2 regions of the Streptomyces sp. NPDC017095 genome follow, and region 2 is predicted to be linked to the other one. Evidence: predicted binding sites of a transcription regulator. Region 2 holds the regulator's gene; the other holds the start of a gene.

Region 1 (6,786 bases), on a different contig from region 2:
AGCGCGTCCACCAGCATGCCCAGCTCCACGCCGTAGCCGACCGGGAACGGCAACTGCTCCAGCAGGGAGCGGCGGGCCGCGTACTCGCCGCCCAGCGGCTGCACGAACCCGGCAAGCTGCGGCCAGTGCATGTTCAGCAGCGGCCGGGCCATCAGCTCGGTGACCCGGCCGCCCTGCCCCGCGGCACCGGCGAGCGGACGGTCGTACATCGCCTTGACCAGGTCCACGTCCGGGTCGGTGAGCAGCGGTCCGACGATCCCCGAGACGAAGTCGGAGGAGAAGTCCCGCAGGTCGGCGTCGATGAAGCACAGGATGTCCCCGCGGGTCACCAGCAGCGAGCGCCACAGCACCTCGCCCTTGCCGGGGACGGCGGGGAGGCGGGGCAGGATCTCGTCGCGGTGGACCACCCGGGCGCCCGCGCGCGCGGCGACCTCGAAGGTGCGGTCGGTGGAGCCGGAGTCGACGACCACGATCTCGTCGACGAGCGGCACCCGCTCCACGAGGTCGTGCCGGATGACGGTGACGATGTCGCCCACCGTCGCCTCCTCGTTGAGGGCGGGCAGGACGACGCTGATCGTCCGGCCCGTGCGCTGCTTGGCGGCCAGCACCTGGTGCAGCGGGCGGTCGGCCACGGACCAGGAGCGGGTGCTCAGCCAGCGCTCGACTTCTTCCAGCACGGTCGGCGGCTCCTCACTGTCACGACCACACGTCTCCGTGTGATGCATCTCGCGGTTCGGACGACTATCTCAACTGTCCTGGCCGTCGGTTACAGTCTTGAACAACGCCGGTGACCATCGCATGTCGGGGTCGGCGGGCGTTCACACAACCGCATACAGCTCATCCAGAGGGGCAGAGGGACACGGCCCGATGAAGCCCCGGCAACCCTCCAGCCGGTACTCGTCTTCCACGCGAGGCTCCCGGCTAGGGAAGGTGCCAAATCCGTCTCGCGACGAGATGCGTCGTGAGGAAGATGAGGAGAAAGGGCCTCGCCTCACATGGCTGTGCAGACAGTTGCCACCACCAGCGAATCCGCCGTCGACCTCGGCCCCGCCGCCGCCCTGAGCTGTCGCGAGTGCGGCCACCGGGTGCCGCTCGGACCGGTCTTCGCCTGCCAGGAGTGCTTCGGCCCGCTGGAGATCGCCTACGACTTCTCCGCCTACGACACCGAGGAACTGCGGCGCCGCATCGAGGCCGGCCCCGCCAGCATCTGGCGGTACGCGCCGCTGCTGCCGGTCCCGGCGGACGTGGCCGGCAAGCCCAACCTCAACCCGGGCTGGACCCGGCTGGTCAAGGCCGACAACCTGGCCCGCGAACTGGGCGTGACCGGCGGCCTGTACATCAAGGACGACTCCGGCAACCCGACCCACTCCTTCAAGGACCGGGTCGTCGCCCAGGCCCTGGAGGCCGCCCGCGCCTTCGGCTTCACCACGCTCTCCTGCTCCTCCACCGGCAACCTGGCCGGCGCCGTCGGCGCCGCCGCCGCCCGGGCCGGTCTGCGCTCCTGTGTGTTCATCCCGCACGACCTGGAGCAGGCCAAGATCGTCATGGCCGCGGTCTACGGCGGTGACCTCGTCGGCATCGAGGGCAACTACGACGACGTCAACCGCTTCTGTTCCGAGCTGATCGGCGACCCGGCCGGCGAGGGCTGGGGCTTCGTCAACGTCAACCTGCGGCCGTACTACGCGGAGGGCTCCAAGACCCTGGCGTACGAGATCTGCGAGCAGCTCGGCTGGCGGCTGCCCGACCAGCTCGTGATCCCGATCGCCTCCGGCTCCCAGCTGACGAAGGTCGACAAGGGGCTCCAGGAGCTGATCAGGCTGGGCCTGGTCGAGGACCGGCCGTACAAGATCTTCGGCGCCCAGGCCGCGGGCTGCTCGCCGGTGTCCACCGCCTTCAAGGCCGGCCACGACGTGGTCCGCCCGCAGAAGCCGGACACCATCGCCAAGTCCCTGGCGATCGGCAACCCGGCCGACGGGCCGTACGTCCTGGACATCGCGCGCCGCACCGGCGGTGCCGTGGAGGACGTGACGGACGAGCAGGTCGTGGACGCGATCAGGCTGCTCGCCCGCACCGAGGGGATCTTCGCGGAGACGGCGGGCGGGGTCACCGTCGGCGTCGCCCGCAAGCTGCTCGAGGACGGCCTGCTGGACCCGGCGAAGACCACGGTCGTCCTGAACACCGGCGACGGCCTGAAGACCCTGGACGCGGTGGCCGGCACCGGTCTGACCGCCACCATCCGCCCGACCCTGGACTCCTTCCGAGAGGCTGGCCTCGCATGAGCGTGACCGTTCGCATCCCCACCATCCTGCGCACCTACACCGGCGGCCGGGCCGAGGTCGCCGCCGAGGGCGGGACGCTCGGCGAGGTCATCGCCGACCTGGAGAAGAACCACACCGGGATCGCCGCCCGGGTCCTGGACGACCAGGGCAAGCTGCGCCGGTTCGTCAACGTGTACGTCGACGACGACGACGTGCGGTTCGAGCAGGGCCTGGACACGGCGACCCCCGACGGCGCCGGCGTCTCGATCATCCCGGCGGTCGCCGGCGGCTGATCGTCGCCCCCGGTCACCGCGGTAACCGAGCGTTCATCGGATTGCCCCCTCCGTAAGAGAAACGGAGGGGGCAATTCTGTGTGATTGAGCGCGGTAGAGTTGGGGAACACGGTCGCGGCCGTCGCGCCGCGGGCCCTGGATTCATGCCGCCTGCCCGACAAGAAGTAGCCAAAGTGTGCAGGTTCTTTGCGGCTTTTGTGGCTTTCATGGGGCCCGACTTGCCCTGAAGTCAGGTGAATTCTCGCCACATTCCGGACCCCTCGCGTCCAGATTTCTCGTCCGATTGACCTGTTGCAGACGGCAGTTGGACAGATACATTCAGCCGCGGTCGACGCGTTCCGGCGCACGCCCCCAGACCGGTTGGGGGGTGAGGTCTGACCCGGGTCCGCGAAGTGTGGATCTGTGCAAGGGCCAGTAATAGGGGAGTTAGGCATGGCTCAGGGCACCGTCAAGTGGTTCAACGCGGAGAAGGGGTACGGCTTCATCGCGGTCGACGGTGGTGCGGACGTATTCGTCCACTACAGCGCGATCCAGATGGACGGCTACCGCACCCTGGAAGAGGGTCAGCGGGTCGAGTTCGAGATCTCGCAGGGCCAGAAGGGTCCGCAGGCCGATATGGTTCGCGTCACCGCCTGAACATTTCTCGCGTGAAGGGCCCGCACCTCGCAGAGGGTGCGGGCCCTTCGCCATGCCCGGGCCCGGCGTGTTCGCCGGGGGCTGACGGCGCCCCCGTACCGGCCCAGGCGCTTGCACTCGGGCATGCCGAGTGCTAATCATTGCGTTAGCACTCTGAAGGTGAGAGTGACAGCGAAGGACCGGGTCGGTGAGGCCCGCGGGTCAGGTGGGGCAAGGAACCACACGGCCGGCGAGCCGTCCGTCGCGGGCGCGGGCGCGGTCCGAAGGAATCACCCCCAGTCCTGGAGGGACCACTTCACATGGCCAAGATCATCGCGTTCGACGAGGAGGCGCGGCGCGGCCTCGAGCGCGGCATGAACCAGCTCGCGGACGCCGTGAAGGTGACGCTCGGCCCCAAGGGCCGCAACGTCGTCCTCGAGAAGAAGTGGGGCGCGCCCACGATCACCAACGATGGTGTCTCCATCGCCAAGGAGATCGAGCTCGAGGACCCGTACGAGAAGATCGGCGCCGAGCTGGTCAAGGAAGTCGCCAAGAAGACGGACGACGTCGCCGGCGACGGTACGACCACGGCGACCGTGCTCGCCCAGGCCCTGGTCAAGGAGGGCCTGCGCAACGTAGCCGCCGGCGCCAACCCGATGGCCCTGAAGCGCGGTATCGAGAAGGCCGTCGAGGCCGTCTCCGCCGCCCTGCTGGAGCAGGCGAAGGACGTCGAGACCAAGGAGCAGATCGCCTCCACGGCCTCCATCTCCGCCGCCGACACCCAGATCGGCGAGCTGATCGCCGAGGCCATGGACAAGGTCGGCAAGGAAGGCGTCATCACCGTCGAGGAGAGCAACACCTTCGGCCTGGAGCTCGAGCTCACCGAGGGCATGCGCTTCGACAAGGGTTACATCTCCGCCTACTTCGCCACCGACATGGAGCGCATGGAGGCGGTGCTCGAGGACCCGTACATCCTCATCGCCAACTCCAAGATCTCCTCGGTCAAGGACCTGCTCCCGCTGCTGGAGAAGGTCATGCAGTCGGGCAAGCCGCTGCTGATCATCGCCGAGGACGTCGAGGGCGAGGCCCTGTCGACCCTGGTCGTCAACAAGATCCGCGGCACCTTCAAGTCCGTCGCCGTCAAGGCCCCGGGCTTCGGCGACCGCCGCAAGGCCATGCTCGGCGACATCGCCATCCTCACGGGCGGCGAGGTCATCTCCGAGGAGGTCGGCCTCAAGCTGGAGAACGCGACCCTGGACCTCCTGGGCCGCGCCCGCAAGGTCGTCATCACCAAGGACGAGACCACCATCGTCGACGGTGCCGGCTCCTCCGAGCAGGTCAACGGCCGGGTCAACCAGATCCGCGCCGAGATCGAGAACAGCGACTCCGACTACGACCGCGAGAAGCTGCAGGAGCGCCTGGCGAAGCTGGCCGGCGGTGTCGCGGTCATCAAGGCCGGTGCCGCCACCGAGGTGGAGCTCAAGGAGCGCAAGCACCGCATCGAGGACGCCGTCCGCAACGCGAAGGCCGCCGTCGAGGAGGGCATCGTCGCCGGTGGTGGCGTGGCCCTGCTGCAGGCCTCCCAGGTCTTCGAGAAGCTGGAGCTGGAGGGTGACGAGGCGACCGGTGCCAACGCCGTGCGCGTCGCCCTGGAGGCCCCGCTGAAGCAGATCGCCGTCAACGCCGGCCTCGAGGGCGGTGTCGTGGTGGAGAAGGTGCGCAACCTGACCCCGGGCCACGGCCTGAACGCCGCGACCGGCGAGTACGTCGACCTGGTCGCCGAGGGCATCATCGACCCGGCGAAGGTGACCCGTTCCGCGCTGCAGAACGCCGCCTCCATCGCCGCGCTGTTCCTCACCACCGAGGCCGTCATCGCCGACAAGCCGGAGAAGGCCGCCGCGCCGGCCGGCGGCGGCATGCCGGGCGGTGACATGGACTTCTGATCGGCCTGAGCGCTGATCGTCGTCTGTACGAACCGAGGGCGGCACCTCCTGTTCCGACAGGAGGTGCCGCCCTCGGCCGTTGTGCCCGCTGCGCCCGCGCCGCTCAGGGAGCGATGCGCAGGGAGGTGAACCGCGGCCAGGCCGTGTCCCTCGCCTCGTCGCGCACGGCCAGCGCCGGACCGCCGCCGGTGCGCGCGGGATCGGGGTCTGCCATGGCCCGGGCCACCAGCGGGGCGCCGCCGTCCACGGTGATCCGGACCCCGCCGGGCGAGACCTCCAGGCTCAGCCGGTGCCTGGCCGCCGGGACCAGCTTGCGGACCGTGACGCGCGGAGCCCCGCCGCTCGGCCACCCGCAGCCCGGTCTCCGAGACCGTGACGGTGACGGGCACCAGGCTGCCGTACCCGGTCCGCACCGACGCGCTCGTCCCGGTCCCGCTCAGCCGGCCCACGGTGGCGGTCACCCGGTAGGTGTCCCAGCCCGCCGTGGCCAGGGGCAGGTGGACGGCCGGCACATACGTGCCCTTCGGAGTCGGTGAACACCAGGACGTCGCCGTCGGCCAGGGCGCAGGCGCGTACCAGGGCGGCCTTCTTGCCGATGTTGCGGTCCAGCCGGACGACGGTGACGCCGAGTTCGTCCGCGAGGCCGTCGAGGATCTCGCCGGTGCCGTCCCGGGAGCCGTCGTCGACCACGATGATCTGGAGGCCGGGGTAGTCCGAGGCGGCCATCGAGCGGACGCACGCCTCGACGTTGCCGGCCTCGTCCTTGACGGCGAGCAGGAAGCTGACCTTCGACCGCTCGGGCAGCGCCGGAAACGTCTCGTGGCCGCGCGCCCGGCGGCGCAGGGTGCGCACCGCGGGGTCGTCGTACTGGGTGTAGGCGAGGTGGAGCAGGCCCGCGGTGCCGGTCAGCACCGCCAGCCCGTAGCAGGTGAGCAGGCTCGGCGCGTACGGCAGCCGGACCGAGCGCCGGGCGATCAGCAGCAGCAGCGCGACCAGCCCGAGCAGCCGGACGAGTCCGGCGCGCCCGCGCGGGTCCATCCTGTGCAGGGCACCGCCCAGGCGGGCGCGCAGCCGGTGGCGCGGGGCGGAGCCGGCCGGGGCGGGCACCGTCGCCAGGGTGCCGGGTGCGGCGCTCACCGGACCGGGACGGGGCCGGCGGGACGGATGCGGTGCCGGGTGTCCAGTACCCGCGGCACCGCGTCCAGCCAGCCGAGGTCGTCACCGGGGTGCGCGGTGTGCACGATCACCAGGTCCCAGTGGAGCCGGTGCGGGTCGGCCACGGACGTGAGCCGGCGGCCGCCCACGGTGAGGCGGGGCACGTGGCAGTCGCTGTAGTGCGCGTCGGCACCCCGCTCGGCGAGCAGCCCGAGCAGCCGCAGCGCCGGGCTCCCGTACGTCGGACACCCCCGGCTTGTAGGCCGCGCCGAGGACCAGGACGCGGGCGCCGTCGAGCCGGGCGCCGTCGGCGCGCAGCCGGGCGGCGGCCTGGGCGGCGATCCGCGCGGGCCGCTCGCGCAGGGCGCTCATGGCGGCGCCGAGCACCGGCGCGGCCGGTCCGCCGGGCGGCAGCCGGTCGAGCAGGTAGTAGGGATCGCAGGGGATGCAGTGACCGCCGGCCCCGGGTCCCGGGTAGAAGGACATGAAGCCGTACGGCTTGGTGGCGGCGGCCTCGATGAC
Region 2 (6,786 bases):
CGCTGGTCACCGACTCGGCGATCCGCCACTCCTTGGTGCCCGGCACCAGGTGGTCCACGAGGACGCCCAGCCGGGCGCCGGGACCCGGGGCGAAGGACTCCACGATCGCCGGCAGGTCGTCCACGCCCTCCAGGTACTCCACGACCACGCCCTCGACGCGCAGGTCGTCGCCCCACACCTTCTCGACCAGCTCGGCGTCGTGCCGGCCCTCCACGTAGATCCGCCCGGCGCGGGCCACGCGCGCGCGGGCCTGCGGGACGGCGACCGAACCGGAGGCCGTACGGGCCGGCCGCGCCGCGCCCGGGGCCGGCCGGACCAGCGTCACCGTCCTGCCCTCCAGCAGGAACCCGCCCGGCGCGAGCGGGAACACCCGGTGCTTGCCGAAGCGGTCCTCCAGGGTCACCGCGCCCGCCTCGCAGCCGATCACCGCCCCGCAGAACCCGGTGCCGGCCTCCTCCACCACCAGCCCCGCCTCGGCCGGCACCTCCGGCACCGGTGCGGGCTTCTTCCACGGCGGGGTCAGGTCGGCGGAGTACTGGCGCATTCGGATGACGATAGGAGAAGCCGCGTGCCGACGCGCACGACACGCCGGGACCGGCGCCGGGTGCCGCTCAGGTCACGCCGAAACGCGCCGCCAGCTCCTCGCGCTGGCGCCGCACGAACGCCGCGTCCACCACCGCTCCGTGACCGGGCACGTACAGCGCGTCCTCGCCGCCCAGCGCCACCAGCCGGTCCAGGGCGGCCGGCCAGCGGGCCGGGACCGCGTCGGGACCGGCCTGCGGCGTGCCGGACTCCTCCACCAGGTCGCCGCAGAACACCACCTCCGGATCGCCCGGCACCAGCACCACGAGGTCGTGCGCCGTGTGCCCCGGGCCCACGTTGGCCAGCAACGCCTGGCGGCCGCCGCCGAGGTCGAGGGTCCACTCCCCGGAGACCAGGTGGCCGGGCGGCACCAGCGTGTCCACCGCCTCGTCCGCGTCCGCCACCGGCAGGCCGTTGCGCACCGCGTCCAGGCGCAGCCCCGCGCGCTCGTGGGCGAACACGGCGTCCAGGCCCACCGCGCCGTACACCTGCGCCCCGGCGAACGCGGCGGCGCCGAAGACGTGGTCGAAGTGGGGGTGGGTGAACGCGAGATGGGTCACACGGCCGCCTGCCAGTTCCTCGGCCAGCGCGCGCAGCCGGGCCCCCTCCGCGAGGCTGGAACCCGCGTCCACGAGCAGCGCCGTCCCCGCGCCCAGGACCAGCCCCGCCGTGCAGTCCCACCCGGGGAGCCTGCACCGGCCCACCCCGGGGGCCAGCCGTTCCCAGCCCAGCTCTTCCCAAGTCACGGTCATACCGGCGACGCTAGCGGTAGGAACCGGTACGGCGGCCCGACCTTGCCCAGTGTGTACCCGACAGCCGTACACTGGGCCGGGGATGCTGGCACTCACGTGGGAGGAGTGCCAGGCGGACGACCCGAACGGACGAGGGGACGACGTGCTGGAGGTGCGCGCATGCTGAGTGAACGCAGGCTTCAGGTGCTGCGCGCCATCGTCCAGGACTACGTGGGCACCGAGGAGCCGGTCGGTTCCAAGGCGCTCACCGAGCGGCACAGCCTCGGCGTCTCCCCGGCCACCGTCCGCAACGACATGGCGGCCCTGGAGGACGAGGGGTACATCGCGCAGCCGCACACCAGCGCGGGGCGCATCCCCACCGACAAGGGCTACCGGCTGTTCGTGGACAAGCTGGCGGGCGTCAAGCCGATGACCGCGCCCGAGCGGCGGGCGATCCAGAACTTCCTGGAGGGCGCCGTCGACCTCGACGACGTCGTGGCCCGGACGGTGCGGCTGCTCGCGCAGCTCACCCGGCAGGTCGCCGTCGTGCAGTACCCCTCGCTGACCCGGTCCACGGTCCGGCATGTGGAGCTGCTCTCGCTGGCTCCCGCCCGGGTGATGCTCGTGCTGATCACGGACACCGGCCGGGTCGAGCAGCGTATGGTCGACTGCCCGGCGCCGTTCGGCGAGGGCTCGCTGGCGGATCTGCGGGCGCGGCTGAACAGCAGGGTCGCGGGCCGCCGGTTCGCCGATGTGCCCAAGCTGGTCGAGGACCTGCCGGAGGCCTTCGATCCCGAGGACCGCGGTACGGTCTCCACGGTGCTCTCCACTCTGCTGGAGACACTGGTCGAGGAGAACGAGGAGCGGCTCATGATCGGCGGCACCGCCAACCTGACCCGCTTCGGGCACGATTTCCCCCTCACGATCCGGCCGGTGCTGGAGGCGCTGGAGGAGCAGGTCGTGCTCCTCAAGCTGCTCGGCGAGGCCAAGGACCCGGGCGTGACCGTGCGCATCGGCCACGAGAACGCCCACGAGGGACTCAACTCCACCTCCGTCGTGTCGGTCGGCTACGGTTCGGGCGGCGAGGCGGTTGCCAAGCTCGGCGTGGTCGGACCGACCCGCATGGACTACCCGGGAACGATGGGAGCGGTACGCGCAGTGGCACGGTACGTCGGACAGATCCTGGCGGAGTCGTAAGTGGCCACGGACTACTACGCCGTTCTCGGCGTGCGCCGCGACGCGTCGCAGGATGAGATCAAGAAGGCGTTCCGGAGGCTCGCGCGCGAGCTGCACCCGGACGTCAACCCGGATCCGAAGACCCAGGAGCGGTTCAAGGAGATCAACGCCGCTTACGAGGTGCTGTCGGACCCGCAGAAGAAGCAGGTCTACGACCTCGGCGGCGACCCGCTCTCGCAGTCCGGCGGGGCCGGCGCGGGCGGCTTCGGGGCCGGCGGCTTCGGCAACTTCTCCGACATCATGGACGCGTTCTTCGGCACGGCGTCGCAGCGCGGGCCGCGCTCGCGCACCCGGCGCGGCCAGGACGCGATGATCCGGATCGAGGTCGAGCTGGACGAGGCGGCCTTCGGGACGACCAAAGACATCCAGGTCGACACCGCCGTCGTCTGCAACACCTGCAACGGCGAGGGCGCGGCCCCGGGCACGTCCGCGCAGACGTGTGACATGTGCCGCGGCCGGGGCGAGGTCTCCCAGGTCACCCGGTCCTTCCTGGGCCAGGTCATGACCTCCCGGCCCTGCCCGCAGTGCCAGGGCTTCGGCACGGTCGTGCCGACCCCGTGCCCGGAGTGCGCCGGCGACGGCCGGGTCCGCTCCCGCCGCACGCTGACCGTGAAGATCCCGGCCGGCGTCGACAACGGCACGCGGATCCAGCTCGCCGGCGAGGGCGAGGTCGGCCCCGGCGGCGGCCCGGCCGGTGACCTGTACGTCGAGATCCACGAGCTGCCGCACTCCACCTTCCAGCGGCGCGGCGACGACCTGCACTGCACGGTCACCCTCCCGATGACGGCCGCGGCGCTCGGCACCAAGGTCCCGCTGGAGACCCTGGACGGCATGGACGAGGTCGACATCCGGCCCGGCACCCAGTCCGGCCAGTCGATCCCGCTGCACGACCGCGGGGTCACGCACCTGCGCGGCGGCGGCCGGGGCGACCTGATCGTGCACGTCGAGGTGCAGACGCCGACCAAGCTGGACCCGGAACAGGAGCGCCTGCTGCGGGAGCTGTCCAAGCTGCGCGGCGAGGAGCGGCCCCAGGGCCAGTTCCAGCCCGGTCAGCAGGGCCTGTTCTCCCGGCTGAAGGACGCGTTCAACGGACGCTGAGACGCGGCGGCCCCCGGCGCCGGCCGAGGGCCGCCCCGATTCGGACTTGTTCGACGGACGTGACACCATGCGGTCATGTCCTCCGCGCTGACCGGTCTGTTCCCCCTCCCGATCGTGCAGGCCCCCATGGCGGGCGGTGTCTCCGTCCCGCGGCTCGCCGCCGCCGTCTGTGAGGCCGGGGGCCTCGGCTTCCTCGCCGCCGGATACAAGACCGCCGACGGGATGTACCAGGAGATCAAGCAGCTGCGCGGGCTGACCGGCCGGCCCTTCGGCGTCAACGTCTTCATGCCGCAGCCGGAACTCGCCGAGTCCGGGGCCGTCGAGGTCTACGCCCAGCAGCTCGCCGGCGAGGCCGCCTGGTACGACACCGAGCTGGGCGACCCGGACGGCGGCCGGGACGACGGATACGACGCCAAGCTGGCCGTCCTGCTCGACAACCCGGTGCCCGTGGTCTCCTTCCACTTCGGCGTGCCCGCCCGGGAGATCCTCGACCGGCTGCGCCGGGCCGGCACCCTCACCCTGGTCACCGCCACCACCGCGGAGGAGGCCCGCGCGGTGGAGCGGGCCGGGGCGGACGCGGTCATCGCGCAGGGCGTGGAGGCCGGCGGCCACCAGGGCACCCACCGGGACGTCCCGGAGAACGACGGCACCGGCATCGGCCTGCTGTCGCTGGTCGCCCAGGTCCGGGAGGCCGTGAGCATCCCGGTCGTCGCCGCCGGCGGCATCATGCGCGGCGGCCAGATCGCCGCCGTCCTCGCGGCGGGCGCGAGCGCGGCCCAGCTCGGCACCGCCTTCCTCGCCACCCCCGAGTCCGGCGCCTCCGACCCGCACAAACAGGCGCTGACCAACCCGCTGTTCGTCCGCACCGAGCTGACCCGCGCCTTCACCGGCCGCCCGGCCCGCGGGCTGGTCAACCGCTTCCTGCGCGAGCACGGCCCCTACGCCCCGGCCGCCTACCCGGAGGTCCACCACCTCACCTCGCCGCTGCGCAAGGCCGCCGCCAAGGCCGGGGACGCGCAGGGCATGGCGCTGTGGGCGGGCCAGGGCCACCGGATGGCCCGCGAACTGCCGGCCGGACGGCTGGTGGAGGTGCTGGCGGCCGAACTCGCCGAGGCCGGCGCGGCGTTGACGGAGCTGCCGCGGCCCGGAGGTGACCCGCGATGACCGCCCCCGTCTTCGTCGTCGACCGACTCGACCCGGCCGGGACCGAGTTCGTGCTCGACGGGCCCGAGGGACGGCACGCCGTGTCCGTGAAGCGGCTGCGGCCCGGCGAGCCGGTGATCCTCACCGACGGACGCGGCCGCTGGGCCGAGGGCGCCGTCCAGGCCGCCGAGGGCAAGGACCGCCTGGTCGTCACCGGACTGGAGACCGTCCGCGAGGAGGAACCGGCCAGCCCGCGCATCACCGTCGTCCAGGCCCTGCCCAAGGGCGACCGGGGCGAACTCGCCGTCGAGACCATGACCGAGGTCGGCGTCGACGCCATCGTGCCCTGGCAGGCGTCCCGCTGCGTCACCCAGTGGCGGGGCGAGCGCGGGCTGAAGGCCCTCGCCAAGTGGCGGGCCACCGCCCGCGAGGCCGGCAAGCAGTCCCGCCGGGTCCGCTTCCCCGAGGTGGCGGACGCGGCGACCACGAAGCAGGTCGGCGCGCTGCTGGCCGGCGCGGACTTCGCCGCCGTGCTCCACGAGAGCGGCGACACCCCGCTGGCCACCGCCGAACTGCCCGCCCGGGGCGAGATCGTGCTGGTCGTCGGGCCCGAGGGCGGGGTCTCGCCGGACGAGCTGGCGCTCTTCGCGGGGGCCGGCGCCCGGCCGTATGTGCTCGGACCGACCGTCCTGCGCACCTCCACCGCCGGCACCGCCGCCGCGGCCCTGCTGCTGGGCCGCACCGGCCGCTGGTCCTGACCCGCCCCGGAGGCACCGTGGAACTCGCCCAGGTCCGGCTCCTCGTCACCGACTTCACCGCCTGCTACCGCTTCTACGCCGACGTCCTCGGCCTGAAGCCGCAGTCCGGCGCCGCCGAGGGCCCCTACGAGAAGTTCAGCCCGCACGCCGGCTCCGCCGGGATCGCGCTCCAGGACCGCGCGATGATGGCCGGGATCCTCGCCGAACTGGGCGACACCGCCACCGGCCACCGGTCCCTGGTGGTCCTGCGCGTCGACGACCTCGACGCCTCCTGCGCGCGGATCACCGCCCGGGGCGCGGCCCTGCTGCGCGGCCCGGCGCCCCTGACCGACCGGATGCGCGTGGCCCACCTCAAGGACCCGGAGGGCAACCTCGTCGAACTCCAGGAGTGGCTGCTGCTGCGCGGCTGACCCGGGTGACCGGAAACCGGGCGCGGGGCGCGCCCGGCGCTGCGTACAGTGACGGGGTGACTCAGGGCGCTCCGACGGGAACCAGTCCCGGCTACCTCCGATTTCCGCACCTGCACGGCGACTTGGTGGCCTTCGCCGCCGAGGACGACGTGTGGCTCGCACCGCTGGCCGGCGGCCGCGCCTGGCGGGTCAGCGCCGACAACATGTCGGTGAGCTGGCCCCGCATATCGCCGGACGGACGGCACCTCGCCTGGACCTCCACCCGCGACGGCGCCCCCGAGGTGCACGTCGCCCCGGTCGACGGCGGCCCCGCCCGGCGGCTGACGTACTGGGGCAACAGCCGGACGGAGGTGCGGGGCTGGACCCCGGACGGACGGGTGCTCGCGCTCGGCGCGCACGGCCGGCCCAGCTTCCGGCACACCTGGGCGCACGCCGTCCCGCTCGACGGCGGCCCGGCCGAGACCCTGCCCTACGGCCCGGTCGGCGCGGTGGCCTCCGGCCCGGCCACCGTGCTGCTGTCCGCGCCGATGGGCCGCGAGGCCGCCTACTGGAAGCGCTACCGCGGCGGCACCGCGGGCAAGCTGTGGATCGACCGCGGCCCCGGGGACGAGGCGGGCGCCGGGGAGTTCGTCCGGCTGCACGAGGACCTCGACGGGAACATCGAGTGCCCGCTCTGGGCGGGCGACCGCATCGCGTTCCTCTCCGACCACGAGGGCACCGGCGCGCTGTACTCGTCCCTCGCCGACGGCTCCGACCTGCGCCGCCACACTCCTCTCGACGGTTTCTACGCCCGGCACGCGGCCGGTGACGGCACCCGGGTCGTCTACA

What was found. Region 2 encodes HrcA, which represses chaperone genes, less so after heat shock. Its sites were predicted from a motif close to TTNGCACTCNGNNNNNCNGAGTGCNAA; they were not measured.
Region 1: a site for HrcA is predicted at 3,298-3,324, ahead of groL (chaperonin GroEL). Genes of this name have one in related genera too.

The regions. Positions count from the first base shown of each region.
Region 1 covers NZ_JBIROU010000004.1:360,455-367,240, reverse strand. Annotated here, with positions in the region: gene ACH4OA_RS10815 (glucosyl-3-phosphoglycerate synthase) at 1-677, opposite strand, end outside; SAM riboswitch class I at 835-977, shown strand; gene thrC (threonine synthase) at 996-2,279, shown strand; gene ACH4OA_RS10805 (MoaD/ThiS family protein) at 2,276-2,551, shown strand; gene ACH4OA_RS10800 (cold-shock protein) at 2,984-3,187, shown strand; gene groL (chaperonin GroEL) at 3,487-5,109, shown strand; gene ACH4OA_RS10790 (glycosyltransferase) at 5,392-6,246, opposite strand; gene ACH4OA_RS10785 (nucleotide sugar dehydrogenase) at 6,328-6,786, opposite strand, start outside.
Region 2 covers NZ_JBIROU010000002.1:199,516-206,301, reverse strand. Annotated here, with positions in the region: gene ACH4OA_RS03940 (DUF3097 domain-containing protein) at 1-544, opposite strand, end outside; gene ACH4OA_RS03935 (MBL fold metallo-hydrolase) at 612-1,334, opposite strand; gene hrcA (heat-inducible transcriptional repressor HrcA) at 1,494-2,510, shown strand; gene dnaJ (molecular chaperone DnaJ) at 2,511-3,647, shown strand; gene ACH4OA_RS03920 (nitronate monooxygenase) at 3,723-4,811, shown strand; gene ACH4OA_RS03915 (16S rRNA (uracil(1498)-N(3))-methyltransferase) at 4,808-5,548, shown strand; gene ACH4OA_RS03910 (VOC family protein) at 5,566-5,958, shown strand; gene ACH4OA_RS03905 (S41 family peptidase) at 6,081-6,786, shown strand, end outside.